DNA from 4 places in the Streptomyces sp. NPDC056987 genome. Region 2 is predicted to be linked to each of the others. Evidence: riboswitches for the same ligand, from Rfam matches in the RefSeq annotation. Region 2 holds a riboswitch; each other region holds the start of a gene.

The links. A riboswitch is a leader RNA that binds a small molecule or an ion and turns the genes downstream of it on or off. The one in region 2 is predicted to bind cobalamin.
Positions count from the first base shown of each region.
Region 1: it holds a riboswitch for cobalamin, as region 2 does, so the genes downstream of both, ACFTZC_RS14730 (cobalamin biosynthesis protein) here and metE (5-methyltetrahydropteroyltriglutamate--homocysteine S-methyltransferase) in region 2, are expected to answer to the same signal.
Region 3: it holds a riboswitch for cobalamin, as region 2 does, so the genes downstream of both, ACFTZC_RS34230 (ribonucleoside-diphosphate reductase subunit alpha) here and metE (5-methyltetrahydropteroyltriglutamate--homocysteine S-methyltransferase) in region 2, are expected to answer to the same signal.
Region 4: it holds a riboswitch for cobalamin, as region 2 does, so the genes downstream of both, ACFTZC_RS32725 (CbtB-domain containing protein) here and metE (5-methyltetrahydropteroyltriglutamate--homocysteine S-methyltransferase) in region 2, are expected to answer to the same signal.

Region 1 is NZ_JBHURV010000010.1:190,087-197,064, forward strand. It holds gene cobO (cob(I)yrinic acid a,c-diamide adenosyltransferase) at 1-49, opposite strand, end outside; gene ACFTZC_RS14720 (putative cobaltochelatase) at 49-2,175, opposite strand; gene ACFTZC_RS14725 (cobyric acid synthase) at 2,246-3,802, opposite strand; gene ACFTZC_RS14730 (cobalamin biosynthesis protein) at 3,799-4,800, opposite strand; cobalamin riboswitch at 4,837-4,957, opposite strand; gene ACFTZC_RS14735 (hypothetical protein) at 5,104-5,367, opposite strand; gene ACFTZC_RS14740 (anion permease) at 5,440-6,723, opposite strand; gene ACFTZC_RS14745 (class II aldolase/adducin family protein) at 6,918-6,978, shown strand, end outside.
Region 2 is NZ_JBHURV010000060.1:28,970-35,947, reverse strand. It holds gene ACFTZC_RS39575 (NAD(P)-dependent alcohol dehydrogenase) at 1-15, shown strand, start outside; gene ACFTZC_RS39570 (DUF952 domain-containing protein) at 385-762, shown strand; gene ACFTZC_RS39565 (hypothetical protein) at 1,036-1,152, opposite strand; gene ACFTZC_RS39560 (hypothetical protein) at 1,318-1,545, opposite strand; cobalamin riboswitch at 2,189-2,392, shown strand; gene metE (5-methyltetrahydropteroyltriglutamate--homocysteine S-methyltransferase) at 2,557-4,875, shown strand; gene ACFTZC_RS39550 (SDR family NAD(P)-dependent oxidoreductase) at 5,044-5,400, opposite strand; gene ACFTZC_RS39545 (hypothetical protein) at 5,431-5,826, opposite strand; gene ACFTZC_RS39540 (cation transporter) at 6,020-6,742, opposite strand; gene ACFTZC_RS39535 (ArsR/SmtB family transcription factor) at 6,739-6,978, opposite strand, start outside.
Region 3 is NZ_JBHURV010000041.1:71,699-78,676, forward strand. It holds gene ACFTZC_RS34225 (ribonucleotide-diphosphate reductase subunit beta) at 1-619, opposite strand, end outside; gene ACFTZC_RS34230 (ribonucleoside-diphosphate reductase subunit alpha) at 619-3,018, opposite strand; cobalamin riboswitch at 3,166-3,334, opposite strand; gene ACFTZC_RS34235 (CstA-like transporter-associated (seleno)protein) at 3,368-3,658, opposite strand; gene ACFTZC_RS34240 (carbon starvation CstA family protein) at 3,655-5,907, opposite strand; gene ACFTZC_RS34245 (GntR family transcriptional regulator) at 6,087-6,851, opposite strand.
Region 4 is NZ_JBHURV010000037.1:45,862-52,839, reverse strand. It holds gene ACFTZC_RS32750 (peptidoglycan DD-metalloendopeptidase family protein) at 1-580, shown strand, start outside; partial or broken gene ACFTZC_RS32745 (N-acetylmuramoyl-L-alanine amidase) at 630-1,247, shown strand; gene cobM (precorrin-4 C(11)-methyltransferase) at 1,380-2,165, opposite strand; gene cbiE (precorrin-6y C5,15-methyltransferase (decarboxylating) subunit CbiE) at 2,162-3,427, opposite strand; gene ACFTZC_RS32730 (CbtA family protein) at 3,547-4,383, opposite strand; gene ACFTZC_RS32725 (CbtB-domain containing protein) at 4,453-4,692, opposite strand; cobalamin riboswitch at 4,729-4,876, opposite strand; gene ACFTZC_RS32720 (histidine phosphatase family protein) at 4,908-5,561, shown strand; gene ACFTZC_RS32715 (GlsB/YeaQ/YmgE family stress response membrane protein) at 5,624-5,887, opposite strand; gene ACFTZC_RS32710 (TIGR03086 family metal-binding protein) at 5,957-6,577, opposite strand; gene ACFTZC_RS32705 (DUF6597 domain-containing transcriptional factor) at 6,649-6,978, shown strand, end outside.

The sequences.
Region 1 (6,978 bases), on a different contig from region 2:
GGGTGGTGAGACCGTCGTCCGGTACGTTCTCCGGCTGTCCCTGCGGCATTACGCGGCCCTCCTGGGGTCTGCGGTGACGTAACCCTCGCGGTGTCCGTCACTCCTCTGCTGTACGTCCCTGACCAGCCCGGCGATGCTGTCGGCCCGCAGCTCGTCCAGCGTGACCGCCGTGCCCGCCAGCTCACCGGCGAGGGACGCGGCGAGCCCGAGCCGTACCGGACCGGTCTCGCAGTCCACGACCACCGACGCCGTCCCGTCCGCCGCGTGCAGCCGCGCCGCGCGCGCCGCCAGCGCCACCGGGTCCCGGCCGCCCGTCGCCCGTCCGTCCGTCACCACCAGCAGCAGCGGACGGCGCGCCGGGTCCCGCATCCGCTCCACCCGCAGTACGTCGTGCGCCTTCAGCAGCCCGGCCGCCAGCGGGGTCCGGCCGCCCGTCGGCAGCGACTCCAGCCGGGCCGCCGCCGCGTCCACCGAGGATGTCGGCGGCAGCGCCAGCTCCGCGTCCTTCCCCCGGAAGGTGACCAGACCGACCTTGTCGCGCCGCTGGTACGCGTCGAGCAGCAGCGACAGCACCGCGCCCTTCACGGCGCTCATCCGCCGCCTGGCCGCCATCGACCCGGACGCGTCGACCACGAAGAGCACGAGATTGCCCTCGCGCCCCTCCTTGGTCGCCTGCCGCAGATCGTCCGCGCGCACCACGAGCCCCGGACCGCTGCGCCCGCGCGCCCGCTGGTGCGGCGCCGCCGCCTGTACGGTCGCCGCGAGGTGCAGTTTGGTCAGCTTGCCCTGCGGCCGCCGGGACCCGGTCGTCCTGCCGCGCTCGGTACGGGCCCGGGAGCGGCGCCCGGCCGCGCCCTCGCCCAGCCCCGGCACGCTCAGCACCTTCGTACGGAACGGCTCGGCTGCCCGCACGGGGGACTGCTCGGCGGCCCCGGTGTTCTGACGCTGCCGCTCGCCCTCCGGCCGGGGCTCCGGCTGATGCGGTACGGGGGAGTCGTCCGGCGCCGGTCCGTCCTGCGCGGGGGCGTCCGGCGCGTGCGGCGCCTCGGGGGTCTCGGGGCGCTGCTCCGGCGACTGCCCGCCTCCGCCCCCGGGCCCGTCGGGTCCGTCCGGCCCGTCCGGGTCCGGGTCCTTGTCGCCCTCGTCGCCCTTGAACTCCTCCAGCGTCTCGTCGAGCTTCTCCTCGTCGAGCCCCGGCGCGTCGAAGGGGTTGCGGCGCCTGCGGTGCGGTAGGGCCAGCAGCGCGGCCTGCCGTACGTCGTCGGCGGTGACGTCCGTACGCCCCGCCCACGCGGCCAGCGCCGTCGCCGTCCGCGCCATCACGATGTCCGCGCGCATCCCGTCCACCTCGAACGCGGCGCAGGTCGCGGCGATCTGCCGCAGCGCCGTGTCCCCGAGGCGTACGTCCGGCAGCAGGGCCCGTGCCGCGACGATCCGTTCCCGCAGCGCGCTCTCCTCACCGGCCCAGCGCGCCGCGAACCCGGCCGGGTCGTCGTCGTACGCGAGGCGCCGCCGGACCACCTCCACCCGCAGATCGGGCTCGCGGGACGCCGCGACCTCGACGGTCAGCCCGAAGCGGTCCAGCAACTGCGGCCGCAGCTCGCCCTCCTCCGGGTTCATCGTCCCGACGAGGAGGAAGCGCGCGGCGTGCCGTACGGAGACGCCCTCGCGCTCGACATACGAGGCGCCCATGGCCGCCGCGTCCAGCAGCAGATCCACCAGGTGGTCGTGGAGCAGGTTGACCTCGTCCACGTACAGCACCCCGCGGTGCGCGTCCGCGAGCAGCCCCGGCTCGAACGCCTTCACGCCCTCGGACAGGGCCCGTTCGATGTCCAGGGCCCCCACGAGCCGGTCCTCGGAGGCGCCCACGGGCAGCTCGACCATCCGCGCGGCCCGCGCCCCGCCGGGCACCCGCCCGTCCGCCCCGTCCGCCCCGTGCGGCCCGTCCGGGCACCGCGGATCCGGCGCGGCCGGATCGCAGCTGAACCGGCACCCCGTCACCACCGGCACCTCGGGGAGCAGCGCGGCCAGCGCCCGTACGGCCGTCGACTTCGCGGTGCCCTTCTCACCCCGCACCAGGACGCCGCCGACCGCCGGACTGACCGCGTTCAGCAGCAGGCCGAGCCGCAGGTCGTCCATGCCCACCACGGCGGTGAACGGAAAGGGGGTGCTCATAGGCTGATCGCTCCTTCGGGTTCGGGTGACTCGTCGATGACCGGACGGACTCCGGGGCGGCGCGCGGCGCTCACGGCGCCCCCGGCGGGATGAACGGCAGCCCCGCCGGGGCGCCCTCCTCGATCAGCCGCAGCAGCGCCGTCGTGTCCGCGTGCTCCTCGACGAGGTCCGCGAGCAGGTCGAGCTGTTCCTCGCGCAGTGCGCCGAAGCTCGTGCCGGGCGCGGGCACGAACCGCCGGCCGGCCGCCCGCGCCACCTCCGCCAGGAACCGCCGCCGGAACGCGTCGCTCTCCAGCGCCCCGTGCCAGTGCGTGCCCTGCACGGCCCCGGCCCGGCAGCCGTCCAGCGCCCGCCCCTGCGGGTCCGAGACGAAGGCGTCCCCGCCGCGCACGTCCGCCACGCCGTGGTGGATCTCGTACCCCTCGACCCGCTCGCCGAGGGCCACCCCGACCGGCCGCGCGAGGGTCTTCTCCCGGTCGAACCTGACCCGTACGGGCAGCAGTCCGAGCCCGGCCACCGATCCCGCCCGGGACTCCACCTCGTCGTCGATCCGCTCGCCGAGGATCTGGTAGCCGCCGCAGATCCCCAGCACGGGACGGCCCTCGGCGGCCCGCAGGACCAGCGCGTCGGCGAGCCCGCGCTCCCGCAGCCAGGCCAGCGCCCGCACCGTGCCGCGCGTGCCCGGCACGATCACCAGATCGGCGTCGGCCAGCTCCTCGGGGCGGTCCACGAACCGCACCACGACCCCGGGCTCCGCCGCCAGCGCGTCCACATCGGTGAAGTTCGACATGAGGGGTACGGCGCAGACCGCGATCCGCAGCACGTCCTCGCCGTACGGGGGAGCCACCACCGACTCGCGCAGGGCGCCGCGCAGCGAGACCCGCAGCCCGTCCTCCTCGTCGATGCCCAGACCGTGCCGGAAGGGCAGCACCCCGAGCGTCGCCCGCCCGGTCAGCCCGCGCAGCATGTCGAGCCCCGGCTCCAGCAGCGACACGTCGCCCCGGAACTTGTTGACGAGATACCCCGCGACCAGCGCCTGGTCCTCGGGGCTCAGCAGCGCGGTCGTCCCGAAGAAGGAGGCGAACACCCCGCCCCGGTCGATGTCCCCGACCACGACCACCGGCAGCCGCGCGGCCCGCGCGATGCCCATGTTCACGATGTCCGTCCGGCGCAGATTGATCTCCGCCGGGCTGCCGGCGCCCTCGCAGATCACGGCGTCGTACGTGGACCGCAGCTCCGCCAGGCACTCCAGAACCGGCCCGAGCAGCGCCTCCTGCCTGCCTCCGTGGTAGCCGCGTGCACTCAGTTCCCCGACGGGCTTCCCCATCAGCACCACCTGGCTGCTGCGGTCGCTGCCCGGCTTGAGCAGGACGGGGTTCATCAGCGCGGTCGGCTCCACCCGCGCGGCCTGTGCCTGCATCGCCTGGGCGCGCCCGATCTCCGCCCCTTCGCGCGTCACGAACGAGTTCAGCGACATGTTCTGGCCCTTGAACGGCGCGACCTTCACGCCCTGGCGCACCAGCCAGCGGCAGATCCCCGCCGTGACGACGCTCTTGCCCGCGTCGGAGGTCGTCCCGGCGATCAGCAGCCCTCCGCCGAGCCCCGCGCCACCGCTGTTCCGGCTCATCCAGGCCTCCCGGTACGCATCGCCCCGTACACGAATCGGCCCGTCACGCAGGCCGCGAGAGCCAGCACGTTGACCCGGCCGGCCAGCCGTACGGCGCGCTCGATGTCCGGGACCCCGACGGGGCGCCCCGTGCCGTTCAGGACGGGCCGGTGCTCCACCCGCCCGCCGTACGCGAGGGTCCCGCCGAGCCGTACGCCCAGCGCCCCGGCGAACGACGCCTCCACGGGGCCCGCGTTGGGGCTCGGATGGCGGTGCGCGTCCTGCCGCAGGGCCCGCAGCGCGCCTCGGCGGTCCGGGCCCGCGGCGACGGCCAGCGCGGCGGTCAGCCGGGCGCCCGGCCACCCCACGACGTCGTCGAGGCGGGCCGACGCCCAGCCGAACCGGCGGTAACGGGCGCTCTTGTGACCCACCATCGCGTCCAGCGTGTTCACGGCGCGGAACCCCACGAGCCCCGGCGTCCCGGCGAGCGCGCCCCACACCAGGGCGCCGACGACGGCGTCGGAGGTGTTCTCGGCGACGGACTCCACGACGGCGCGCGCGATCTGGTCCTCGTCCAGGGAGTACGGGTCACGCCCGCACAGATGCGGCAGTCGCCCGCGGGCCCCTTCGAGGTCCCCGGCGGTGAGCGCCGCGCCGACGGCCCGTGCCTCCCGGCCCAGCGAAGTGCCCCCCACCACGGCCCAGGTGGCGGCGGCGGTCAGCGTCACGGCGGCGGCGGGCCGCTCGCGTACCGCCGCCGCGGCCAGTGCCGCGACCCCGGCGGCGGCTCCGGCGCAGAGCGCGGTGTGCAGCGCGCCGCGGCCCCGGTGGTCGCGCCACAGCGCGCGCTCGACAGCTCCCGCGGCCCGGCCGAAGGCGGCCACCGGATGTCCCCGGCGCGGATCGCCGAACAGCCGGTCGGCCAGGAGCCCGAGGGTGGCACCGTACGCGAAGATCCGCTCGGCGGCAGGGGCGGCCCGGCCGCCGCCGCGCGCGGCGGCAGAACCGCAGCCAGGCATGGCGAAGTGTCCTCACTCAGGGTCCGCGCCCCGGCTCGACGTACGTGATGCGACGGCGAGAGTTCCTGGCTCCTGGAGGCGAGGCTCACAGTGACAGTGGCGGGACCGCGCCGGATTCGCACCGGCTTCCTCTGCTGCCGTCGTCAATGGCCCCGGAAGTCCACCACGCCGCGCAGGACCCGTCAACTCATCCTTGACCTGCGGCGGGACAGTGTGCGGAGCCCCACACCGGACCGGTCGGCCGATGCGGGGCTCCCGCGGGGACGTGCGTGGCGCGTGTGGCGCGTATGGCGTGCGTGACGGTCAGGCCACGATGAGGCTGATCCCGTACGCGACGGCTCCGGCGCAGAGCGCGAAGCACAGGTAGGCGCCGGCGCGGGCGGTGAGGGGCGCCGGTCCGGTGGCGGGGGTGGAGGCGGCGGTCGAGGTCCCGGCCTGGCCCTGCGCGGGCGCGGAACCCCGCTTGGCGAGGCCCACGACGCCCAGGCTGAAGAGGCCCACGAGGGCGACGGTCGCCACGAGGCTGACGCCGAAGACGGAGCCGAGTGCTGCCCAGTCGATGTCCATGCGGTCGCTTCCTGAGAGGTGGCGCGGAGAGATGAGGCGGAGAGGAGGAGCGGCGCTAAGAGGCGGCGCGGATCACACCGTGGCGCGGCGGGCGGGCTCGCCGCTCTGGTCCGCCGGGGCGGGGATGGTGGCCGAGAGGTCCTGGCCCGCGGCGCCCGCCGGGGGAGGCGGGGTGACGGCCGCGACGGCGGCGGTCACCACACCGGCCGGCTCACCGGTCCGGCCCGAGCCGCCGTCGGCGACGGCTTCGTCGGCGTTGACGTTGGTGTGGTCGACGGGCTTGCGGCGCGAGGCGAGCCAGATCCCGGCGGAGCCCGCGATCAGCAGCACCGCGACGACGACGATGCCCCAGGTGCCCTGGCCGGTCAGGAACTCGGCGCCGGCGGCGACCAGACCCGCGGCCGGGAGCGTCAGCCCCCAGGCGACGAACATCCGCGTGGCCGTGGACCAGCGCACCACCCCGCCCTTGCGGCCGAGCCCCGCGCCCATGACGGCGCCGGAGCAGGACTGCGTGGTGGAGAGCGAGAAGCCGAGGTGCGAGGAGGCCAGGATGACCGTCGCGGCGCTGGTCTGGGCGGCGAAGCCCTGCTGCGGCTGGAGGTCGGTGAGGCCGGTGCCCATGGTGCGGATGATGCGCCAGCCGCCCAGGTACGTGCCGAGCGCGATCGCGATCCCGGCGGAGACGATGACCCACAGGGGCGGGTTGGAGCCGGGGGCGAGAACGCCGCCGGTGACCAGCGCGAGCGTGATGACGCCCATGGTCTTCTGCGCGTCGTTGGTGCCGTGGGCCAGGGAGACGAGCCCGGCGGAGGCGATCTGCCCGGCCCGGTAACCCTTGGCGGTGACCCGGTCGTCGCCGTCGTTGACGGCCTGGCCGATCCGGTACGTCAGCCGCGTCGCGAGGAGGGCGGCGAGCCCGGCGACGACGGGGGCGGCGAGCGCGGGGATCAGGACCTTGGTGATGACGACCCCGCCGTTGACGCCCGAGGCGCCGACGGACATCAGGGTCGCGCCGATCAGGCCGCCGAAGAGAGCGTGGGAGGAGCTGGACGGGAGTCCGAGCAGCCAGGTGAAGAGATTCCACAGGATGGCGCCGACGAGCGCCGCGAAGATGACTTCGGTTCTGATGCCCTGTTCGTTGATGAGCCCGCCGGAGATCGTCTTGGCGACCTCCACGGACAGGAACGCGCCGACGAGATTCAGGACCGCGGACATGCCCACCGCGACCTTGGGCTTCAGAGCGCCGGTCGAGATGGTCGTCGCCATCGCGTTGGCGGTGTCGTGGAAACCGTTCGTGAAATCGAACACGAGCGCTGTCACGATCACGATCGCGAGCAGCAGTGTGATGTGTTCCATTGACCCAGGACCCAGGCAATCGTTCGACGTCGGTGGCCTCGGTGAACGTAGGGAGTCAGGGTGAACGGAAGATGAACTAGGTGGGTCTTCGGGGTGACTCACCCCGTGAGGTTGACGGCGGGGCCTGGCAGGATCGCCGTATGACGGATGACGGGACCGGCGAACACGGCGAACTGGCGGACGAGCGAGGCGAGATGACGGGCGCGCGGGGCGTGGCGGAGGGCCGGACGGAGGCCGGTCGGGGGGCCGGTCAGG
Region 2 (6,978 bases):
AACCTGACCAACTGACACCCCAGGCAACAACCGCTCGGCACCCAGATGACCAACCCCACACCCGCTGGATGACGGATCCTTTCGCATAGCAGCGGAAAGATGCTGCTATCCCGGGGGCAGGCCGAGAACGGCACCGTGTGCCGCATTCTCACGGAAGACGCCGACAGCACCGACCAGCCCGGAAACCGGGTCCGCCGCCCTTCAACCGGCGGCGGACCTCGCCACCCCGGGGGAACCTGCTCAGCAGCCCGGTGCTGACTGAGGCCACCCATCCACGGCGGGACTCGGGAGCCGGGCCGACCGCGCCAGGCGGCTACATTGAACCGCCTGGCTTCCGTAGTCCGGGGCCCGCGCGCCCCCTATTTCGAGGAGCTCACGGCCAGCATGTCCAGTCGTGCCACCATCCAGCACGTGGTCCCACTCGATGAGTGGAACGCCCGCCCCGACGGCCCGTACGCACCCGGGTCGCTCTCGGAGGACGGATTCGTCCACTGCTCACCCGACGAGGAGACCACCATCGCCATCGTCAACGCCTTCTACCGGGACGCACCGAGACCGCTCCTGACACTCGTTCTCAACGTGGACCGGCTCACCGCGAAGTGCGAGTGGGAGCCAGCAGTGCCCGTCCCGCCGCCAGGGGTCACCGAAAGCACCCTGTTCCCTCATGTGTTTGGGCCTCTCAACCGGGACGCGATCGAACACGTACTGGAGGTGGAGTGGGATGACCAGGGGCGGGCGGCAGGACTGAAGGAAAGAGACTGAACGCCTTCGCGGTAACGCCATTCGTCGCCCGCCGGCAGAGGATTTTTTTGTGCCACAGTAGTTGTGGTCGTCATCTGCCTCTCCGGCGGTGGCGGTGCGCAGCGGTCAGCCACCAGTCCGTCCAGGACCGATAGAGCGAATTCCTGGATTGCGGAGCCACAGGACGTGCGTGGGCACCGCAGCGAACAATCACTGCCCTCGGCGGCCAGCCGAAATCACATTGGCTGCGCCCCTTGGCCAGCTCCGCCTCCAGTTGGGCGAACTGCTTGTCGCTCAGCCTCGGCAGTGACGCCGGCCCCTGTGACCGCAGAGCGCGCGGACCGCCTCGTCCCACATCTGCCGCCAGCGCTGCACTGAACGAACGCTGACCCGTAGGTCCTTGGCGATCACCGAGCTCGCCTCGCCCCGGGCGAACCCCTCAGCCGCCTTGAGCCGTAACTCCTCGCGGAACTGCTGCCGTTCGGCGGTCAGCCCGCCCCCTTGTGGATACCGCGTGCCCCGGTGATACCGCACGAGCGACGAGCCGTCAGTCCCTACGACTCCACAAGTTCAACCTCAGTAGGAGAGGCTCTCGACGGTAAAAGTGACCTCCGCCTCACCGTTCGTGCCCCGGACGGTCCTGGTCTGCTGCCCAGTCTTGTCGTGGTGCGAGTCCCACACGATGCTGCCGTTCACGTCGACATCGTCGACCGGCGCGAAGATTCCGTCGTAGTCCAGCAAGAGGACGTCGATGCCGAGGATGCCGTCGGGAGCTTGGACCCAGTAGTCCTTGGGCGTCAGCATTCAACGGACACAGCGGCTGGCGGTTGCTGTCCCGCTCGTGCCGTCGGGCGCCGGACATCAGACGGGCGGTCCAGCATGCCGGAAGTCCGTGCGTTCCTCGCTTGAGCTGCCGATCCTGGGCTGCCGTCCTTCAGGTGACTCCGTGCTCCGGAAAGCGACCGGGCTCAGCCACTTCGACCGCACCTACCTCAACCGCCCGGCAGATCGAGTGTTTCATCGCGAGGACGCCCTACTCCGGGTGGTCCGCGTACGGACGCCACCCGTGGCCGCAACCCGAGCAGACCATGTCCGCAGGGTGCCCCCATCGTCCCCCAGATCTGGAGTTCCTGGGACTGGCAGGCCGGGCGGGCCAGAATCTCCGTGGTCGCCTCTGCCGTCCGCGCTGACGCTGCAAGGCGGTCTTTTGTCGCGACGAGGGAGCTGACGTGGTTCCGGCCCGCAACTATGGGAGAGACCGTGCAGAACCATCAAGCGGGTTCCTCGGCTCGGGCTCGGGGTTCCGGCGAGGCGGTAGGAGCCAGTACCGGTCCCGGCGATCGCGCCGTTGAAGGCCGGGCGGGAGTTCTCGCGCTCCGTGTCAGATTCCGGAATGTGAACACGCTCGACCAAAGGGCTGTCCACACTCTAGCCTGGCCATGCAGCTGGTTCGCCCTGCCCTCCAGGCAGACGCGTCGTAAGAGGGAACCCGGTGGGAATCCGGGACTGCCCCGCAGCGGTGAGTGGGAACGACCGCCGTCATACGCACTGGATCCGACGTACAGGGTCCGGGAAGCGACGGCCAGTAGGTGTCTTCCTCAGGAAGGCGTGCTCGCGAGTCCGAAGACCTGCCCGTTGCCCGTGTGCGAACCATTCGTGCGCGGAGATCCCGGTGACCTCGTGGGCGGGTCGGCGTACATATCAGGCGGATGACCGCGCTGTGCCGCGCGAGGTCGGGTCCGTCCGGTTCGTCACCCCTTCGCGCTCGCGTCCTGTCCCGGGATTCCAGGGAGATATCTCGCGAAGGAGATTTCCGTGACAACGAAGTCCGCAGCCGCGGCAGCACGGGCCACCGTGTACGGCTACCCCCGCCAGGGCCCGAACCGGGAACTCAAGAAGGCGATCGAGGGCTACTGGAAGGGCCGCGTCACCGCCGACGCCCTGCAGGCGACCGCCGCCGAGCTCCGGCGGAGCAACTGGCGGCACCTCTCCGACGCCAGGATCGACGAGGTGCCGACCGGTGACTTCTCGTACTACGACCAGGTCCTCGACACCACCGTCATGGTGGGCGCGATCCCCGACCGGCACCGCGCCGCCGTCCAGGCCGACGCGCTGGACGGCTACTTCGCCATGGCCCGCGGTACCCAGGAGATCGCTCCCCTGGAGATGACCAAGTGGTTCGACACCAACTACCACTACCTGGTCCCCGAACTGGGCCCCGACACCGTCTTCACGGCCGACTCCACCAAGCAGGTCGCCGAGCTGAAAGAAGCCCTCACCCAGGGACTCACCCCCCGGCCCGTGCTGGTCGGACCCGTCACGTACCTCCTGCTCGCCAAGCCTGCTCCCGGCGCGCCCGCGGGCTTCGAACCGCTGATGCTCCTGGACCGGCTGCTTCCTGTGTACGCCGAAGTCCTCGCCGACCTGCGCGCGGCCGGCGCCGAGTGGGTCCAGCTCGACGAGCCCGCCCTCGTGCAGGACCGCACCCCGGCCGAACTGAAGGCCGCCGAGCGCGCCTACCGTGAGCTCGGCGGTCACGCCGACCGGCCGAAGGTGCTCGTCGCCTCCTACTTCGACCGGCTCGGCGACGCCCTGCCGGTGCTGGCCAAGGCGCCGGTGGACGGGCTGGCGCTGGACTTCACCGGGGCCGCCGCCGCCAACCTGAACGCCCTGGCCGCCGTCGGCGGACTGCCCGGCAAGCGCCTGGTCGCCGGTGTCGTCAATGGCCGCAACATCTGGATCAACGACTTGGAGAAGTCGCTGTCCACTCTCGGCACCCTCCTCGGGCTCGCCGACCGCGTCGATGTCGCCGCCTCCTGCTCCTTTCTGCACGTCCCGCTGGACGCCACGGCCGAGCGGGACATCGACCCGCAGATCCGGCGCTGGCTGGCCTTCGCCCAGCAGAAGACGGCTGAGATCGTCACGCTCGCCAGGGGCCTCGCCCAGGGCACCGACACCATCACCGGCGAACTCGCCGCCAACCGCGCCGATCTCGCCGCCCGCGCCAGCTCACCCATCACGCGTGACCCCGCCGTGCGAGCCCACTCCGAGGCCGTGACGGACGCCGACGCGCGACGCTCCCGGCCGTACGCCGAACGCGCCGCGGCCCAGCGCTCCCACCTCGGCCTGCCTCTGCTGCCGACCACGACCATCGGCTCGTTCCCGCAGACGACCGAACTGCGCACCGCCCGTGCCAACCTGCGTGCCGGCCGCATCGACTCCGCCGGGTACGAGGAGCGCATCAAGGCGGAGATCCAGGAGGTCATCTCCTTCCAGGAGAAGATCGGCATCGATGTCCTGGTGCACGGCGAGCCCGAGCGCAACGACATGGTGCAGTACTTCGCCGAACAGCTCACCGGCTACCTCGCCACCCAGCACGGCTGGGTCCAGTCCTACGGCACCCGGTACGTCCGCCCGCCGATCCTCGCCGGGGACATCTCCCGCCCCGAGCCGATGACCGTACGCTGGACGTCCTACGCCCAGTCGCTGAGCGACCGCCCGGTCAAGGGCATGCTCACCGGCCCGGTCACCATGCTTGCCTGGTCCTTCGTCCGCGACGACCAACCCCTCGGCGACACCGCCCGCCAGGTCGCCCTCGCCCTGCGCGACGAGGTGAACGACCTGGAGGCGGCCGGGACCTCGGTCATCCAGGTGGACGAGCCCGCGCTACGCGAGACCCTGCCTCTGCGGGCCGCCGACCGCGCGGCGTACCTGGCGTGGGCGACGGAGGCGTTCCGGCTCACCACAGCCGGAGTGCGGCCGGACACCCAGATCCACACGCACATGTGCTACGCCGAGTTCGGCGACATCGTGCAGGCGATCGATGATCTCGACGCCGACGTCATCAGCCTGGAGGCCGCCCGCTCCCACATGCAGGTCGCCCGCGAACTCGCCGCCCACGGCTACCCGCGCGAGGCCGGGCCGGGTGTCTACGACATCCACTCCCCGCGCGTGCCGAGCACGGATGAGGCTGCGGAGCTCCTGCGAACCGGACTGAAGGCCATCCCCGCCGAGCGGCTGTGGGTCAACCCCGACTGCGGGCTGAAGACCCGCGGCTGGCCCGAGACCCACGCATCCCTGGAGAACCTGGCCGCCGCCGCCCGCGCGGTCCGCGAGGAACTCACCGCGTCCTGACCGCAAGCCCGGTCGGCTGGGGGAGGAAGCATCCGCCTTCCTCCCCCAGCCCCCGGCTTGAGAGAGAGCAGCAGCCCATGGCTCTCGGCATCCCCAGTACAAGCGCGGACAGAGCACTGTCCATTCGTGACCTCCTCGCACGAGGAGGTCACTCTTACTCCTTCGAATTCATGCCCCCCGCGCAGCACGGCCGCCGAAGCCGGGCTCTGGACCCGCGAAATCCGCGTCGGTGTACTCGGTGAACGGCTTGCCGATGTAGACGCCGGCGCTGTTGACCACGGTGTCGATCCGGCCGAACCCGTCCATCGCCGCCGCCACGATCCGCGCGCCGGCGCCGCACTCGGCCAGATCGTCGTTGAAGGCGAGCACCTGCGGGTCCTCGGACTGCGGCATGGAACGGCTGGTGGCCACGACCGCGTACCCGAGGTCGCGGTAGGCGGTGACGACGGCAGAGCCGATGCCCCCGTCGGCACCGGTGATGATCGCGACCTTCTGGGCGGTGCCCGCACCCGTCGTGTCCTTCATGCTTCACTTCCTTCACCTGACCAGCGGGAATCAGGCCGGTGACGGTTCTGGTACCCCCCGGGACCCGCCGGCCCCTCGGCGATGGCTCACTCGGCAGGTGACCTGACCCCGTCCCACCCCGCCCCGGGACGGGGTCACTTGAGGATTTCCAGCATCCGCTCTCCCAGGACCGCGGCTGAAGTTGACCCCGACCTTCTCCTGGACGTCGGTCTCCAGCAGCCACGTCACCCTGGAGGCCAGCCCCACGCCCTCTTCTTCCTCGTTGGTGAAGCAGGTGATGTTGTAGTCCTTGAACGGCGACTCGCCATGGATCCTGGTGGCCAGCAACGAGGCAGGGCCGTGGCAGACGATGAACAGCGGGTTGCCCGAGGCCAGCTGCCACGTCAACAGCCGCCCCATGTCGGCGTCGAACGCCAGGTCCGACATGGGCCGCCCGCGGTCGTCGCGGCAGCCCTCGTTCTGAACCCAGTGATCCTGCCCATGGCCGAACTCCCCCTCCGTGATGCGCCGACCCTCGTGTTGATCACGATCGGATCGTTGACTGCGGTCAGACTAGGCAGCCCGGGACCGGACGGGTCCCTGCACCTTTCCAGGGTGCGCCGGGGCCGGCCCCGGCGGTTCAGCCGCCGCAGCCGCAGCCGGGGCGGCAGCCGCAGGCGTCTGTTCCGGCGCCGGCGGACGGGGTCGTCGTGGCGGCGGGGACCGCGCAGCAGCCCTTGCCCTGCCAGGCGTCGCGCCCCTCCTTGACCGCGACGGCGGCTATGACCAGGGCGGCGACGGGATCGGCCCAGGACCAGCCGAGGGTGGCGTTGAGGACCAGGCCCACCAGGAGGACGGCCGAGAGATAGGTGCACAGAAGGGTCTGCTTGGAGTCCGCGACCGCGGAGGCGGAGCCGAGTTCCCGTCCGGCCCCGCGCTGCGCGGCCGACAGGAACGGCATGATCGCCAGGGACAGGGCGGCGATGACGATGCCGGTGACGGAACGCTCGGCCTCGCCGGTGCCGGTGAGGGCCCGGACGGCGTCGACACTCACGTAGGCGGCGAGGGCGAAGAAGGAGACGGCGATGATCCGCAGTGTGGTCTGCTCCCGGGCCTCGCGGACGGCGTGGTCGCGGGCGGAGAACTGCCAGGCGACCGCCGCGGCGGAGGACACCTCGATCACGGAGTCGAGACCGAAGCCGACCAGGGCGGTCGACGAGGCGATCGTGCCGGCGGTGATCGCGACGACGGCCTCGACGACGTTGTAGGCGATCGTGGCGGCGACCAGCAGCCGTATGCGCCGGGTGAGGACGTCGCGGCGGGCCGGGGCCGGGCCTGGGCCGACGGAGGTCCCGGCGGTCATCGGCAACAGCCCTTCTCGTCCGCCTCCGCACAGGTCTTGTCGGCCTCGACGGCTACCACGGCGGTGCGCAGGTCGTCCAGCGCGCGGCCGAGGCGCGCGTCGGCGAGTTCGTAGCGGGTGCGCCGGCCGACCGGTACCGCGACGACCAGGCCGCAGTCCCGCAGGCAGGCCAGGTGGTTCGACAGCCGGGTACGGGAGATCTCCAGGGCGTCCGCGAGGTCGGCGGGGTGGGCCGG
Region 3 (6,978 bases), on a different contig from region 2:
AGTTCGTGCCCGTGGCCAGGCCGTGCAGCAGACCGCGCGAGCGGAACCAGTAGACGTACGCGAACGCTCCGTAGAAGAACAGGCCCTCGATGCACGCCGCGAAGCAGATCAGGTTCAGCAGGAAGCGGCGCCGGTCCGCCGGGGACTCCAGGCGGTCGATCTTCTCCACCGAGTCCATCCAGCGGAAGCAGAACCGCGCCTTCTCGCGGATCGACGGGATCTCCTCGACCGCGTCGAAGGCCGCCGCGCGGTCCTCGGGGTCCGGGAGGTAGGTGTCCAGCAGGGTCAGATAGAACTGGACGTGCACGGCCTCCTCGAAGAGCTGGCGCGAGAGATAGAGCCGCGCCTCCGGGGAGTTGATGTGCTTGTAGAGCGTCAGCACCAGATTGTTCGAGACGATCGAGTCGCCCGTCGCGAAGAACGCCACCAGCCGGCCGATCATGTGCTGCTCGCCGGGGGTGAGCTTGGCGAGGTCGGCGACGTCGGAGTGGAGGTCGACCTCCTCCACGGTCCAGGTGTTCTTGATCGCGTCGCGGTAGCGCTCGTAGAAGTCCGGGTAGCGCATGGGGCGGAGCGTCAGCTCGAAGCCCGGGTCCAGGAGATTCTTTTCCGTCGTCATTACTGGCAGGCCTCGCAGGACTCGGGGTTTTCCAGGGAACAGGCGATCGCCTCGTCGGCCGGGGTGAGCTGAGCGGGGACAGCTGCCGGCCTCGGCGCCGAGCCCGCCGCGCGGGCGATCCGGGTCGCCGGGCGTGAGCGCAGGTAGTACGTCGTCTTGAGCCCCTTCTTCCAGGCGTACGCGTACATCGAGCTGAGCTTCCCGATGGTCGGCGTCTCCAGGAACAGGTTGAGCGACTGGCTCTGGTCCAGGAACGGCGTACGGGCCGCCGCCATGTCGATCAGGCCCCGCTGCGGGATCTCCCACGCCGTACGGAACAGTTCCCGTACCTCCGCCGGGATCCAGCCGAAGCCCGCCACCGAGCCGCTCGCCTCGCGCAGCGCCTCGCGGGTCCGGGCGTCCCAGACGCCGAGCCGCTTCAACTCCTCCACCAGGTAGGAGTTGACCTGGAGGAACTCCCCGGAGAGCGTCTCGCGCTTGAACAGGTTCGAGACCTGCGGCTCGATGCACTCGTACACGCCCGCGATCGACGCGATGGTCGCCGTCGGCGCGATGGCGAGGAGGAGGGAGTTGCGCATGCCGGTCTCCGCGACCCGGGCGCGCAGCGCCGCCCAGCGCTCGGGCCAGTTCAGCGTCACGTCGTAGTGGTCGGGGTGGAGTACCCCGCGCGCCGCGCGCGTCTTGGACCAGGCGGGGAGCGGGCCGTCCCGCTCGGCGAGGTCGCAGGAGGCCTCGTACGCCGCGAGCATGATCCGTTCGGCGAACCGGGTGGAGAGCGCGGCGGCCTCGGGGGAGTCGAAGGGCAGCCGCTTCTTGAAGAAGACGTCCTGGAGGCCCATCGCGCCCAGGCCCACCGGGCGCCACTTGGCGTTGGAGCGGCCGGCCTGCTCGGTCGGGTAGAAGTTGATGTCGACGACCCGGTCGAGGAAGGTGACGGCCGTACGGACGGTCTCGTCCAGCCGCGCCCAGTCGATGTCGCCGGTGGCCGCGTCCACGAACGCGCCCAGGTTGACGGAGCCGAGGTTGCAGACGGCCGTCTCGCCGTCGTCCGTGACCTCCAGGATCTCGGTGCAGAGGTTGGAGGAGTGGACGGTGTGGCCGGGCTCGGCGGTCTGGTTGGCCGTACGGTTCGACGCGTCCTTGAAGGTCATCCAGCCGTTGCCGGTCTGCGCGAGGGTGCGCATCATCCGGCCGTACAGCTCACGGGCCTTGAGGGTCCTGCGCGCGAGACCGTCGGCCTCCGCCTTGCGGTACGCGGCGTCGAAGGCGTCGCCCCACAGGTCGACCAGGTCCGGCACGTCCACGGGGGAGAAGAGCGACCAGACGCCGTCCGCCTCGACCCGGCGCATGAACTCGTCGGGGATCCAGTGCGCGAGATTGAGGTTGTGCGTACGGCGCGCGTCCTCGCCCGTGTTGTCGCGCAGTTCGAGGAACTCCTCCAGGTCCGCGTGCCAGGTCTCCAGGTAGACGCAGGCCGCGCCCTTGCGCCGGCCGCCCTGGTTGACGGCGGCGACGGAGGAGTCGAGGGTCCGCAGGAACGGGACGATGCCGTTGGAGTGGCCGTTCGTCCCCCGGATCAGTGAACCGCGCGAGCGGATACGGGAGTACGAGAGCCCGATCCCGCCCGCGTGCTTCGAGAGCCGCGCCACCTGGTGGTACCGGTCGTAGATCGAGTCCAGCTCGTCCAGCGGCGAGTCCAGCAGGTAGCAGGAGGACATCTGGGGGTGGCGGGTGCCGGAGTTGAAGAGCGTGGGGGAGGAGGGGAGGTAGTCGAGGCGGCTCATCAGCCCGTAGAGCCGCCCGACCTCCGCCACCGCCCGGTCGCTGTCGTCCTCGGCGAGCCCGGCGGCGACGCGCAGCAGGAAGTGCTGCGGCGTCTCGACGACCTGCCGGGTGAGGGGGTGCCGGAGAAGATAGCGGCTGTAGAGGGTGCGCAGCCCGAAGTAGCCGAAGCGGTCGTCGGCGGCCGGGTCGATCAGCGCGTCCAGGCGTGCGGCGTGGCGCGCGACGAAGCCGGCCGTACGGTCCGCGATCAGGCCCTCGCGGTGGCCGGTGGCGACGGACGCGGAGAACGACACGGCGCCCTGGGACGCGGCCTCGTCGGCGATCGTACGGGTGAGCAGCCGGGCGGCGAGCCGGGAGTACGCGGGGTCCTCGGAGATCTGTCCGGCCGCCGCCTCCGTGGCCAGCTCGCGCAGCTCGGCCTCGTCCGAGCGGGCGTTACGGCCGCGCAGCGCGGCGGCGGCGATCCTGCCCGGGTCGGCGTCGGGCAGATCGGCGGTCAGCTCGGTCAGGATCCGCAGCAGCGCGGTGCCGGGGGCGTCGGCCGCCGGTGGCTGCCCGGCTCCGGGCCCCCGCTCGGTCGTTGCTGAAACCGGATCCGCTGGCGCGATGGTCACGTGGTGCTCTCCCTCGCTCGGCTCTGGGCCGCGAGGAGGCACGGGTCCGCGCGCACGGCCGTACGCCCGTCATCGCAGAGGGCAGCACACCGCGCCGCGTCCACCGGCCCAACCGCGAGGCCCGGACGTCTGGGCGCCCGGATCGGTCGAGCCGGACGCACTGCCGGCAGGTGTTCGGACTGGCGGGCGCGACAAAGCGCGCCACAGTACACCGTTGCGGGACAGTTCCGGATTCACACCGGATTCCCCTGCGTCGACAGCGAGGTCGAGCATACATCTGGGGGGCGCGCGCCGCGCCACCCCCCAGATGTTGTGTCGTACGGCGCCGCAGTGCGGGATCGGCGGCGGCTCAGCAGCAGCGGAAGCCCTCGCGCGGATCGGCCTCGCGGGCGTCCGTACGGCTGCGTTCGAAGGCGCGGCGGGTCATGATCCCGCCCGCCGGGTCACCGGCGCCGGCACCTACGCCCGTACCCGTACCCGTGCCCACGCCCGCTCCCGCACCGGCTGCCGCGTCCGCGTGGGCCCGGGCGTGGGCCACGTAGCGCTCGTACGCCGACTCGCCGGTGAACTCCCGTACGTACCAGCGGATCCGCCCGGCCATGTGCCGTACCCGATCCGCCCGGCTCTGGATCCGGGTCATGCCGGGCCCGTTCCCGCCGGGACGCTCTCCCGCTCCCTGGTGGCCTCGGCGGCGGCCAGTTCCGCCTTCTCCTCCTGGGTGGGGATCAGGCCGGCCGGGGCGACGATCTTCGACTCGACGTACGGGACCTCCGCCAGCCGGACGCCCTCCGGATCGCGGATCGCCTTGAAGCAGACCCGTCCGGCGTCCGCGATGACCACGAGGATGAGGACCGCGAAGAGCGCCGAAAGCACCCCGTCCACCGTGGAGTTGGTGACCACGGTGTGCATGTCGTCCATGCTCTTGGCCGGGGCCAGCACCTCGCCCCGGTCGATGGCCGACTGGTACACGTCGCGCTGGGTGAAGAAGCCCACCCTCGGGTCGGACGAGAAGATCTTCTGCCAGCTCGCGGTGAGCGTGACGGCGGCGTCCCAGGCGAGCGGTACGGCCGTCACCCACGCCCACTTCAGGCGGCCGGACTTGACCAGCAGCGTGGTGCAGACGGCGAGCGCCACGGCCGCCAGGAGCTGGTTGGCGATGCCGAAGAGCGGGAAGAGCTGGTTGATGCCGCCCAGCGGGTCATGGACGCCGACCCAGAGGAAGTAGCCCCAGCCGCCGACCACCACCGCGCTGGCGAACCAGACGCCCGGCTTCCAGCTCACCTCGCGCATCGGCTTGTACACGTTGCCGAGCATGTCCTGGAGCATGAAGCGCCCGACACGCGTCCCCGCGTCCACCGTGGTGAGGATGAACAGCGCCTCGAACATGATCGCGAAGTGGTACCAGAACGCCTTCATGGCGGTGCCGCCGACGACGGACGAGAAGATCTCCGCCATGCCGAGGGCGAAGGTCGGTGCCCCGCCCGTCCGCGACAGCAGGCTCGTCTCCTCGACGTCCTTGGCCGCCTGGGCGAGCTGGTCGGGCGAGATGGTGAAGCCCAGGTTGGCGACGGCCTGCGAGGCGGACTCGACCGTACCGCCGATGACCCCGGCCGGGGAGTTGACCGCGAAGTACAGCCCCGGGTCGATGATGCAGGCGGCGATCAGCGCCATGATCGCGACGAACGACTCGGTCAGCATCGCGCCGTAACCGATCATCCGGATCTGGGTCTCCTTCTGGACCATCTTCGGCGTCGTGCCCGAGGAGATCAGCGAGTGGAAACCCGAGAGCGCGCCGCACGCGATGGTGATGAAGACGAACGGGAACATCGACCCGGCGAAGACTGGGCCGTCACCGCGGCTCGCGAAGTCGGTGATCGCCTCCATCTTCATGGTGGGCAGCGCGATCACCACGCCCAGCGCCAGCAGCACGATCGTGCCGACCTTCATGAAGGTCGACAGGTAGTCGCGCGGCGCCAGCAGCATCCACACCGGCAGCACGGAGGCGAGGAAGCCGTACGCGATCATCCAGATGACCAGCGTGCCCGCTTCCAGCGTGAACGTGTCGGCGAGCGAGGACTCGGCGACCCAGCCCCCCGCCACGATGGCGAACAGCAGCAGCGCCACCCCGATGAGCGAGACCTCGCTGACCCGGCCGGGGCGCAGCACCCGCAGATACACGCCCATGAAGAGGGCGATCGGGATGGTCATGGCGATGGAGAAGACGCCCCACGGCGAGTGCGCCAGCGCGTTGACGATGACCAGCGCCAGCACGGCCAGCAGGATGATCATGATCATGAAGACGGCGATCAGGGCCGCGGCGCCGCCGAAGGGGCCGATCTCGTCCCGGGCGATCTGGCCGAGCGAACGGCCGTCGCGGCGGGTGGAGAAGAACAGCGTCACCATGTCCTGGACGGCGCCGGCGAAGATGACGCCCGCGACGATCCAGATGGTGCCGGGCAGATACCCCATCTGCGCGGCGAGCACCGGGCCGACCAGCGGCCCGGCGCCCGCGATGGCCGCGAAGTGGTGGCCGAACAGCACGCGCCGGTCGGTGGGGTGGAAGTCGACCCCGTTGTCGAGCCGTTCGGCGGGGGTGGCCCGGGTCCTGTCGACCCTGAGGACACGGTTCGTGATGAAGCGGGAGTAGAAGCGGTAGGCGATCGCGTACGAGCCGAGCGCCGCGGCGAGCATCCAGGCGGCCGAGACCTCCTCGCCCCGGGAGAGGGCGAGCACCCCCCAGCCCGCCGCGCCCACCAGCGCGACCAGTGTCCAGATGACGACGGATCTCGGGGTGAGACCCCCGGTGGTCCTCGGTGGGGTGCCGGTCGGCGCGGGGTCGGTCGACGGGGTGTCGGCCGACGGGGCGCCTTTCGGCGCGGGCTCTGGCATGGCGAGTCGTCCCCTCACTGGTCACCGCTGGTCACCTGCGTTGTACCTGACGCGTAATGCGCAGGAAATCTAGGGGACCATCCCGGGACGCGCTACCACCAGCCCATATCCCGGAACGTTAACTGCCCGCGCACGGTGGGTTTATGTCGCCGTGGCGGGTTTTCGTTCCGGGGCCCCGCTCAGGGGCGGGGGCGCTGGAGGCGGGCCACGAACTTGTAGCGGTCGCCGCGGTAGACGGACCGTACCCACTCCACCGGTTCGCCGGCCGCGTCCAGCGAGTGGCGCGAGAGCATCAGCATCGGCAGGCCCACGTCCGTACCGAGCAGCCCGGCCTCGCGCGGGTTGGCCAGGGACGTCTCGATCGTCTCCTCGGCCTCGGCGAGGTGGACGTCGTACACCTCCGCCAACGCCGTATAGAGGGACGTGTACTTGACGAGTGAGCGGCGCAGGGCGGGGAAGCGCTTCGCCGAGAGGTGGGTGGTCTCGATGGCCATCGGCTCGCCGCTCGCGAGCCGCAGCCGTTCGATGCGCAGCACGCGCCCGCCGGCCGTGATGTCGAGGAGTCCCGCGAGGGTGTCGTCGGCGGTGACGTACCCGATGTCGAGGAGCTGCGAGGTCGGTTCGAGGCCCTGCGCGCGCATGTCCTCGGTGTACGAGGTGAGCTGGAGGGCCTGGGAGACCTTGGGCTTGGCGACGAAGGTGCCCTTGCCCTGGATGCGTTCGAGCCGCCCTTCGACGACCAGTTCCTGGAGCGCCTGGCGGACGGTGGTGCGCGAGGTGTCGAACTCGGCGGCCAGGGTGCGCTCCGGCGGTACGGGCGTACCGGGCGGCAGTGTTTCGGTCATGTCGAGCAAGTGCCGTTTGAGGCGGTAATACTTGGGCACGCGGGCCGTACGGGTGGCGGGTCCGCCCTCGGTCTCCGTGCCGACCCCGTCCGTGGCCATGGCCTGCCTTCCCGACTCCTGCGCTGCTGCCGTCACCGGCTCCTCCGTCTGTCGCGGCTCACATGGTGGCACGGTCCGGCCACGAGTCGTCGCCCTCTCTCAGGTGTCGGTCCGATAACGGACACGA
Region 4 (6,978 bases), on a different contig from region 2:
GCTCATCGCCAAGGGAGGCAAGATCCCGTCCGGCCCCACCGGTCTGTACGGCCCGGAGACCAAGGCCGCCTGCACCAAGTTCCAGAAGGCCCAGGGGTGGACCGGCAGCAACGCGGACGGGCTGCCGGGGCCGCAGACCTTCGCCCTCCTCGGGCTCAAGGACGGCGGCCACAAGACGGGGAGTTCGAGCAGCAAGGTGGCCTCACCCGTGCCCGGCTACGGCACCAACGCCGGTAACCCGTACGGCAAGCCCGGAAGCTACCAGGCCGGTTTCCACACCGGCAGCGACTACCCGGCACCCAAGGGGACCAAGGTCGTCGCCGTACGCGCCGGCACCATCGCCGTGTCGGACAACAACGGCCAGTCGTACGGCACCTGGATCCACCTGAACGCCGACAACGGCAGGACCTACGTCTACTGCCACCTGTCCAAGCGCAGCGTCTCGGTCGGCGACAAGGTCAAGGCGGGCGAGAAGCTCGGCGAGGTCGGCTCCACCGGCAACTCGACCGGCCCGCACCTGCACCTCGAAGACCGGCCCAAGGGCGGCGGCTACGGGAACGTCCGCAAGCCGTCCTGGTGAACACGGCTCCGCACAGCCACGTACACCACGACGGAAAGGAAGTCTCCTCATGGCACCACCACTGTCCGCCTCGGCCTTCCTCGCGGCGCTGCGCGCCGAGGGCGTGAAGGTCAAAGAGGTCGGCGACTGGCGTACGCACAACCGCAACCACAAGGGCCTCTGGGGCCCGGTCAACGGAGTGATGGTCCACCACACCGTCACCTCGGGCACCACGGGCTCCGTGGCGATCTGCCGCGACGGATACGCCGCGCTGCCGGGACCGCTGTGCCACGGCGTCATCGACAAGACGGGCGTCGTCCACCTCGTCGGCCACGGCCGGACCAACCACGCCGGGGGCGGTGACCCGAAGGTCCTCGCGCGCGTGATCGCGGAGGACTACGGCGACCGGCCGCCCAGGCCCACCCGGGGCAACGCCGACGGCGAGGACGGCAACGCCCGGTTCTACGGCTTCGAGTGCGTCAACCTCGGTGACGGGAAGGACCCGTGGCCGGAGGCCCAGCTCGACGCGATCGAGCGGGTGGGCGCGGCGATCTGCCGTGCGCACGGGTGGAGCGCGCTCAGCGTCATCGGGCATCTCGAATGGTCCAACGACAAGATCGACCCCAAGGGGTTCGGAATGCCCGGCATGCGCGACCGGATCGCCGGGCGGCTGAAGACCACCCCTGCCAAGAAGTGAGCGTCACCGGAATGTAGTCACGCGGGGGACGGCGGGACACGGAGAAGGTATCCGTGCCCCGCCGTACCGGTGCGTGCGTGCCCGGGCGCGGACTCCGCCGTACCCGTACGAGCGCTACGAGCGCTACGAGCAGCCCGTGACGCCGTCGCTGTCGATGGCGCAGTCGCCGTCACGATCGCGCTCCGCCGAGTACAGGTGGCTGTCCCTGAACTGCTCCGCGCCCAGCGTCCTGCCCACCATGATCACCGCTGTCCGCACCACCCCCGCCGCCTTCACCTGCGCGGCGATCCCGTCCAGCGGCCCGCGCAGCACCAGTTCGTCGGGGCGGCTGGCCATCGCCACCACCGCCGCCGGGCAGTCCGCGCCGTAGTGCGGCAGCAGTTCCGCCACCACCCGGTCCACGTACCGCGCCGCCAGGTGCAGCACCAGCAGCGCGCCGCTGCGGCCGAGCGTCGCCAGGTCCTCGCCCGCCGGCATCGGGGTGGCCCGCTGGGCGACCCGGGTCAGGATGACCGTCTGGCCGACCGTCGGCACGGTCAGCTCCCGCTTGAGCGCGGCGGCGGCGGCCGCGAACGCCGGTACGCCCGGGACCACTTCGTACGGCACACCCGCCGCGTCCAGCCGCCGCATCTGCTCGGCCACGGCGCTGAAGACGGACGGGTCTCCGGAGTGCAGCCGCGCCACGTCGTGACCCTCGCCGTGCGCCCCGACCAGTTCGGCGGTGATGGCGTCGAGGTCCATCCTGGCGGTGTCGATCAGGCGCGCGTCCGGCGGGCACTCCGCCAGCAGTTCGCGCGGGACCAGGCTGCCCGCGTACAGGCACACCCGGCACTCGGCGAGCCTGCGGGCGCCGCGCACCGTGATCAGGTCGGCGGCGCCGGGGCCCGCGCCGATGAAGTACACCGTCATCGTTCTTCTCCTGCTCCTGCTCCTGAGGCCGGGGCCGGCGCCGGCCCCGCTGCCGATCCTGGGGCTTTCGTGACCGACCACTGCGTGACCGGCATCGCCTGCCGCCACCCCGTGAAGCCGCCGACCGGCACCGCGTGCGCGACCGCCAGCCGCACCAGTTCCCCGCCGAACCTGCGGTACCGGTCGGCCAGCAGCGCCTCCGACTCCAGCGTCACCGTGTTCGCGACCAGCCGGCCGCCCACGGGCAGCGCCTCCCAGCAGGCGTCGAGCAGGCCCGGCGCGGTCAGCCCGCCGCCGATGAACACCGCGTCGGGTACCGGCAGTCCGGCGAGCGCGGCGGGCGCCGCGCCGACGGCGACGCGCAGCCCGGGGACACCGAGCGCCCGCGCGTTCCGGCCGATGCGCTCGGCGCGCGCCGGATCGCGTTCCACGGACACCGCCCGGCAGGACGGGTGCGTACGCATCCACTCCACCGCGATGGAACCGGACCCGCCCCCGATGTCCCACAGCAGCTCCCCCGGCGCGGGCGCCAGCGCGCCCAGCGTGGCGGCGCGCACATGGCGTTTGGTGAGCTGTCCGTCGTGCTCGTACGCCGTGTCCGGCAGCCCGGGTACGGCGCCGAGGCGCGGCGCGCCGGGCGCGCGGCGGCACTCGACCGCCACCACGTTGAGCGGGTCCCCGGCCGGACCGGCCCATGCGTCGGCGGTGGCCGTACGGTGCCGCTCGCGCTCCGAGCCGAGCTGTTCGAGCACATGCAGCGGGCTCGGCCCGTAGCCGCGCGCGCGGAGCAGCGCCGCCACCTCCCCGGGCGTCCCGGCCCCGGCGCTGAGCACCAGCACCCGGCGGCCGTCGTGCAGCGCGGCGGTGAGGCGTTCGGCGGGGCGGCCGACGAGCGTGACGACCTCCGTCTCCTCCACCGGCCAGCCGAGCCGGGCGCAGGCGTACGAGACGGACGACGGATGCGGCAGCACGCGCAGCGCCGCCGCGCCGACGACCTCGCCGAGCGCCCGCCCGATCCCGTAGAACATCGGGTCCCCGCTGGCCAGTACCGCGATCCGGCGTCCGGCGTGCGCGGCGAGCAGGCCGGGCACGGCGGGGCGCAGCGGCGACGGCCACGCCACCCGCTCGCCCGCGCACTCCGCGGCCGGCAGCAGGCCGAGCTGGCGGGGCCCGCCGATGACCACGTCCGCCCCGCGCAGGGCCTCCCGCGCCGCGCCGGAGAGCCCGGCCCAGCCGTCCGCGCCGATCCCGACCACGGTCACCGGCCGACCCGGGGCCGACGGCACCGCATCAGGGGCCGACGATGCGGACGGCGCGGGACCAGGGGGCGGGACGCTCACTGCCGTACACCTCTGAGCTGGGAGAAGACCGACCCCGCACTCTACTGTCCGGCCGCCCGCGGCTCCCCGACGGGTGCCCCGGGCGGCACGACGGCGGCATCGGCCACCGCCCGCGGCCGGAGCATCCGCTCCGCCAGTTCCCCGAAGATCAGCCCGAAGGCCGTCCAGAGCAGCGCCTGCACCCCGAGCGACGCGAGCCGGAACTCCCACAGCAGCGCCGCGGGGAAGGACGCGGGGACGGCGTCCGCGTTGGCGGGCAGCACCAGACAGGCGACGGCGACGACGGCCACGTAACCGGCGCCCGCGGCGAGCGACGCGTTCCAGTTGCCGAGCCGGGGTGCCAGCCTTCTCCCCGCGATGACGGCGATGACCGCCAGCAGGACGCTGAGCAGGATCATCAGGAAGAACAGGGTCGTGCGCCTGCCGATCGTGTCCGGATTGCCCACGGCGGGCGGCGTCGCCGGATACTTCAGGAACGGCACCAGGTAGACGGTCGTGAAGGCGGCCCCCGCGACCAGCGCCGAGGTCGCCCGCGGCCCGAACCGGCCGATCCTGCCCAGGCTCACCGCGAAGACCAGCGAGGCGATCCCGCCGAGGGCCACCCCGTACACCAGCACACCGGTGGCGAGCCCGAACGTCGACTGGACCGGCCTGCTGACCAGTTCCTCCTCCTCTTCCTCTCCCGCTTCCCCCGCGGGTACGGGGTCCGCCGCGGCGCCGTGCTGATGCGCCGGGGCGGACCGGGTCTCCTCCTGCGCGATGGAGTCCCGTACGGAGGGCTCACCCGCGAAGTAGGCCAGCACGAACGCGAGAAGTCCGGCCAGTACGCCCGCGACCATGCCGCGGACCAGGAGGTTTCTGACGGTGAAGGCATGCATGCGCGTCATCTCCGCTGTCGCTGCTGTTTCCGCTGTCCGCTGTCCGCTGTCCGCCGTTTACGCCGACGGTCAGTGGCAGGGGAACCCGAGCAGATGACGGCCGTCGTGCACCCATTCGTGCACACCGGCACCGGAGATCACCGAGGTCGCGCCCTGTTCGGCGCCGACGAAGTAGAGCAGCACCAGCATCAGGGTGCCGACGAAGACCGCCCACGGCAGCACGGCGCGCAGCGGAAGCGGGGCCGGGGCGGCACCGGTGGCAGAGGTGGGCGGAAGAGCGGTGTTCGCAGGCGCGATGGACTGAGCCATGGCACATCCTCCTGAGGGAACTCGCGTCCCGTTGATGGAGCTCGAACGACGGCCGTCGGGTCTGACTCACCGGTTCCCCGCCGCGTGGCACGCGGCCGGAATCGGCATACAGTGGCGCGACCGTGCCGGAATCTCACCGGACTTCCGTCCCGCCGTCGTGGATATCGACGTGAAGGTACCGCGAACCGGCAGACGGGCCAAGGGGGCCTTTCGTTATGACGATCCGCGCGACGATCCGCGTGCAGCTCATCTCACCCGCCATCGGCCCGGCCCTGCGCGCGGCCCGCTTCGGCGACCTTCCCGAGGACGGGCCCGGCGCCGCGACGCGGGCGGTGGACGCCGCCGGGGTGCGGCAGGCCGAGGCCGTACGGGAGGAGTTCCCGCGCGGCGCCGCCGTGTACGTCTCGTCCTCACCCCGCTGCCGTACGACCGCCGGTCTGCTCGGCCTGGACGCGCGGCCGGTGCCGGAACTCGCGCCGTGGGACATGGGGCGCTGGCGGGGCAGGACCCTCGACGAGGTCGCGGCCGCCGAACCGGCGCAGGTGAGCGCGTGGCTCGCCGACCCGTCGGCCGCGCCGCACGGCGGGGAGACCCTGCTCGCGCTCTACGCCCGCGTCGGCCGGTGGTGCGAAACGCTGAGCCCCGAGACCCCCCGCGTGATCGCCGTGGCCGAACCGGAGATCGTCCGCGCCGCCGCCCTGCACGCGCTCTCGGCGCCGGCCTCCGCGTTCTGGCGGTTCGACGTACGGCCGCTGACCGTCACAGAGCTCACCGGGCGGGACGGCCGCTGGAACCTGCTCGGCGGCCGTCCGCTCACCGGCACCGGCGAAGACGCCGGCGAGGGCTCCGAAGAAGGCGGAGACGACTGACGGAAGCCTGACGGGGGCCTGACGGGGGCTGACCGGATACGTAGCGAAATCCCCGGCAGTGGTCAGCCGCGGCCCTTCGCGCGGTCCAGCGCGGCCACGCCCACCGCCGCCAGGCCGACCTGGATGATCAGCTCGATCCAGTCGAAGCCCCGGGTGTCCGCGACGCCGAACGCCGCCGCGACGAACGTACCGACCAGCGCCGCGACGATACCGACGCCGATGGTCAGCAGCACCCCGATGCGCTGCCGCCCCGGCACCACGAGCCGTCCCAGCACGCCGATGACGATGCCGACGACAATGGCTGCGACAAAGCCGGATATCTCCATGTCCCCTCCTCTTCGCCCACTTGCTGTCGAAAGCGGTACTGACCGAACATCTGCCCGCCATGCCCCCGTTCAGTCCTGCGGGCGGTGCGGGGGCACCCAGCCCGGGTCGCGGCCGGTCAGGGCCAGCAGTACGTCGAAGGGCGCCGCGTCCGGCGCCACCGGCACCGGCTCCCCGAACACCCCCATCTTCCTGGCCGTCGGCGCCAGCGACCCGAACTCCGCCGTCAGCAGGCCGACGAGGGCCGCGTCCGGCTCGTACGGCTGCCCCGTCGCCCGCGCCAGGTCCCACGCGTGGACGGTCAGATCCCCGAGCACCATCGAGCCGACCGTCCTGGCCGGCAGCCCCATCGCCCCCGACGTGCCCTCGTCTGCGCCCGGCGCGTCCCAGGCGTCGACGAGCCGCGCCGTCTCCGCGGCGAACCGCTCGCGCCACTCCCCCGTGAGGTGCTCGGGGGCGGCGCCGAAGTCGGCGTCCCGCTTCGCGGCGAGCGCCTGGAAGTTCACGACGACCTGGAAGAGATGGTCGAGCAGGGCGTGGACGTCGTACTCGGCGCACGGCGTCGGCGCGCCGAGCTGCTCGTCACCGATGTCACGGACGACGGGGAGGGCATGGTCCGCCGCCGACTTCAGCAGTGCGCTGATCTTGATGCCGTCCGGTGCGCTGATCTTGATGTCGTTCTTCTCGCTCATGGGACGGACGGTAGGGACGGCGCCGCCCCCGCGTCTTGAACAAACGCGACGCGCGACGATACGTTCCGTGAATGGCAGGTCCGCGGCGTGACACCCGGGGCATCGTCGACGCCCCCGGCCTCTTCGCGCGCGTACGGTTCCGCCGCCGCGAGCCCGCGCCGGCCCTGCGGCCGTATCTGGAGCACTACTGGCTGATCGACTGGGACCTGGAGCGGCCGTACGTCTCCCATGTGGTGCCTCACCCGTCGGTGAACGTGGTGTTCCAGCGCTTCGACACTCCGAGCCCCGTGGCGTTCGGGGAGGTCGCGGGCGTCGGCCTGGAGCTGTTCGCGCAGAAGCTGGAGGGCCGCGGCCGGGTGTGCGGGATCCAGTTCCGGCCGGGCGGCTTCCGTCCCTTCGCG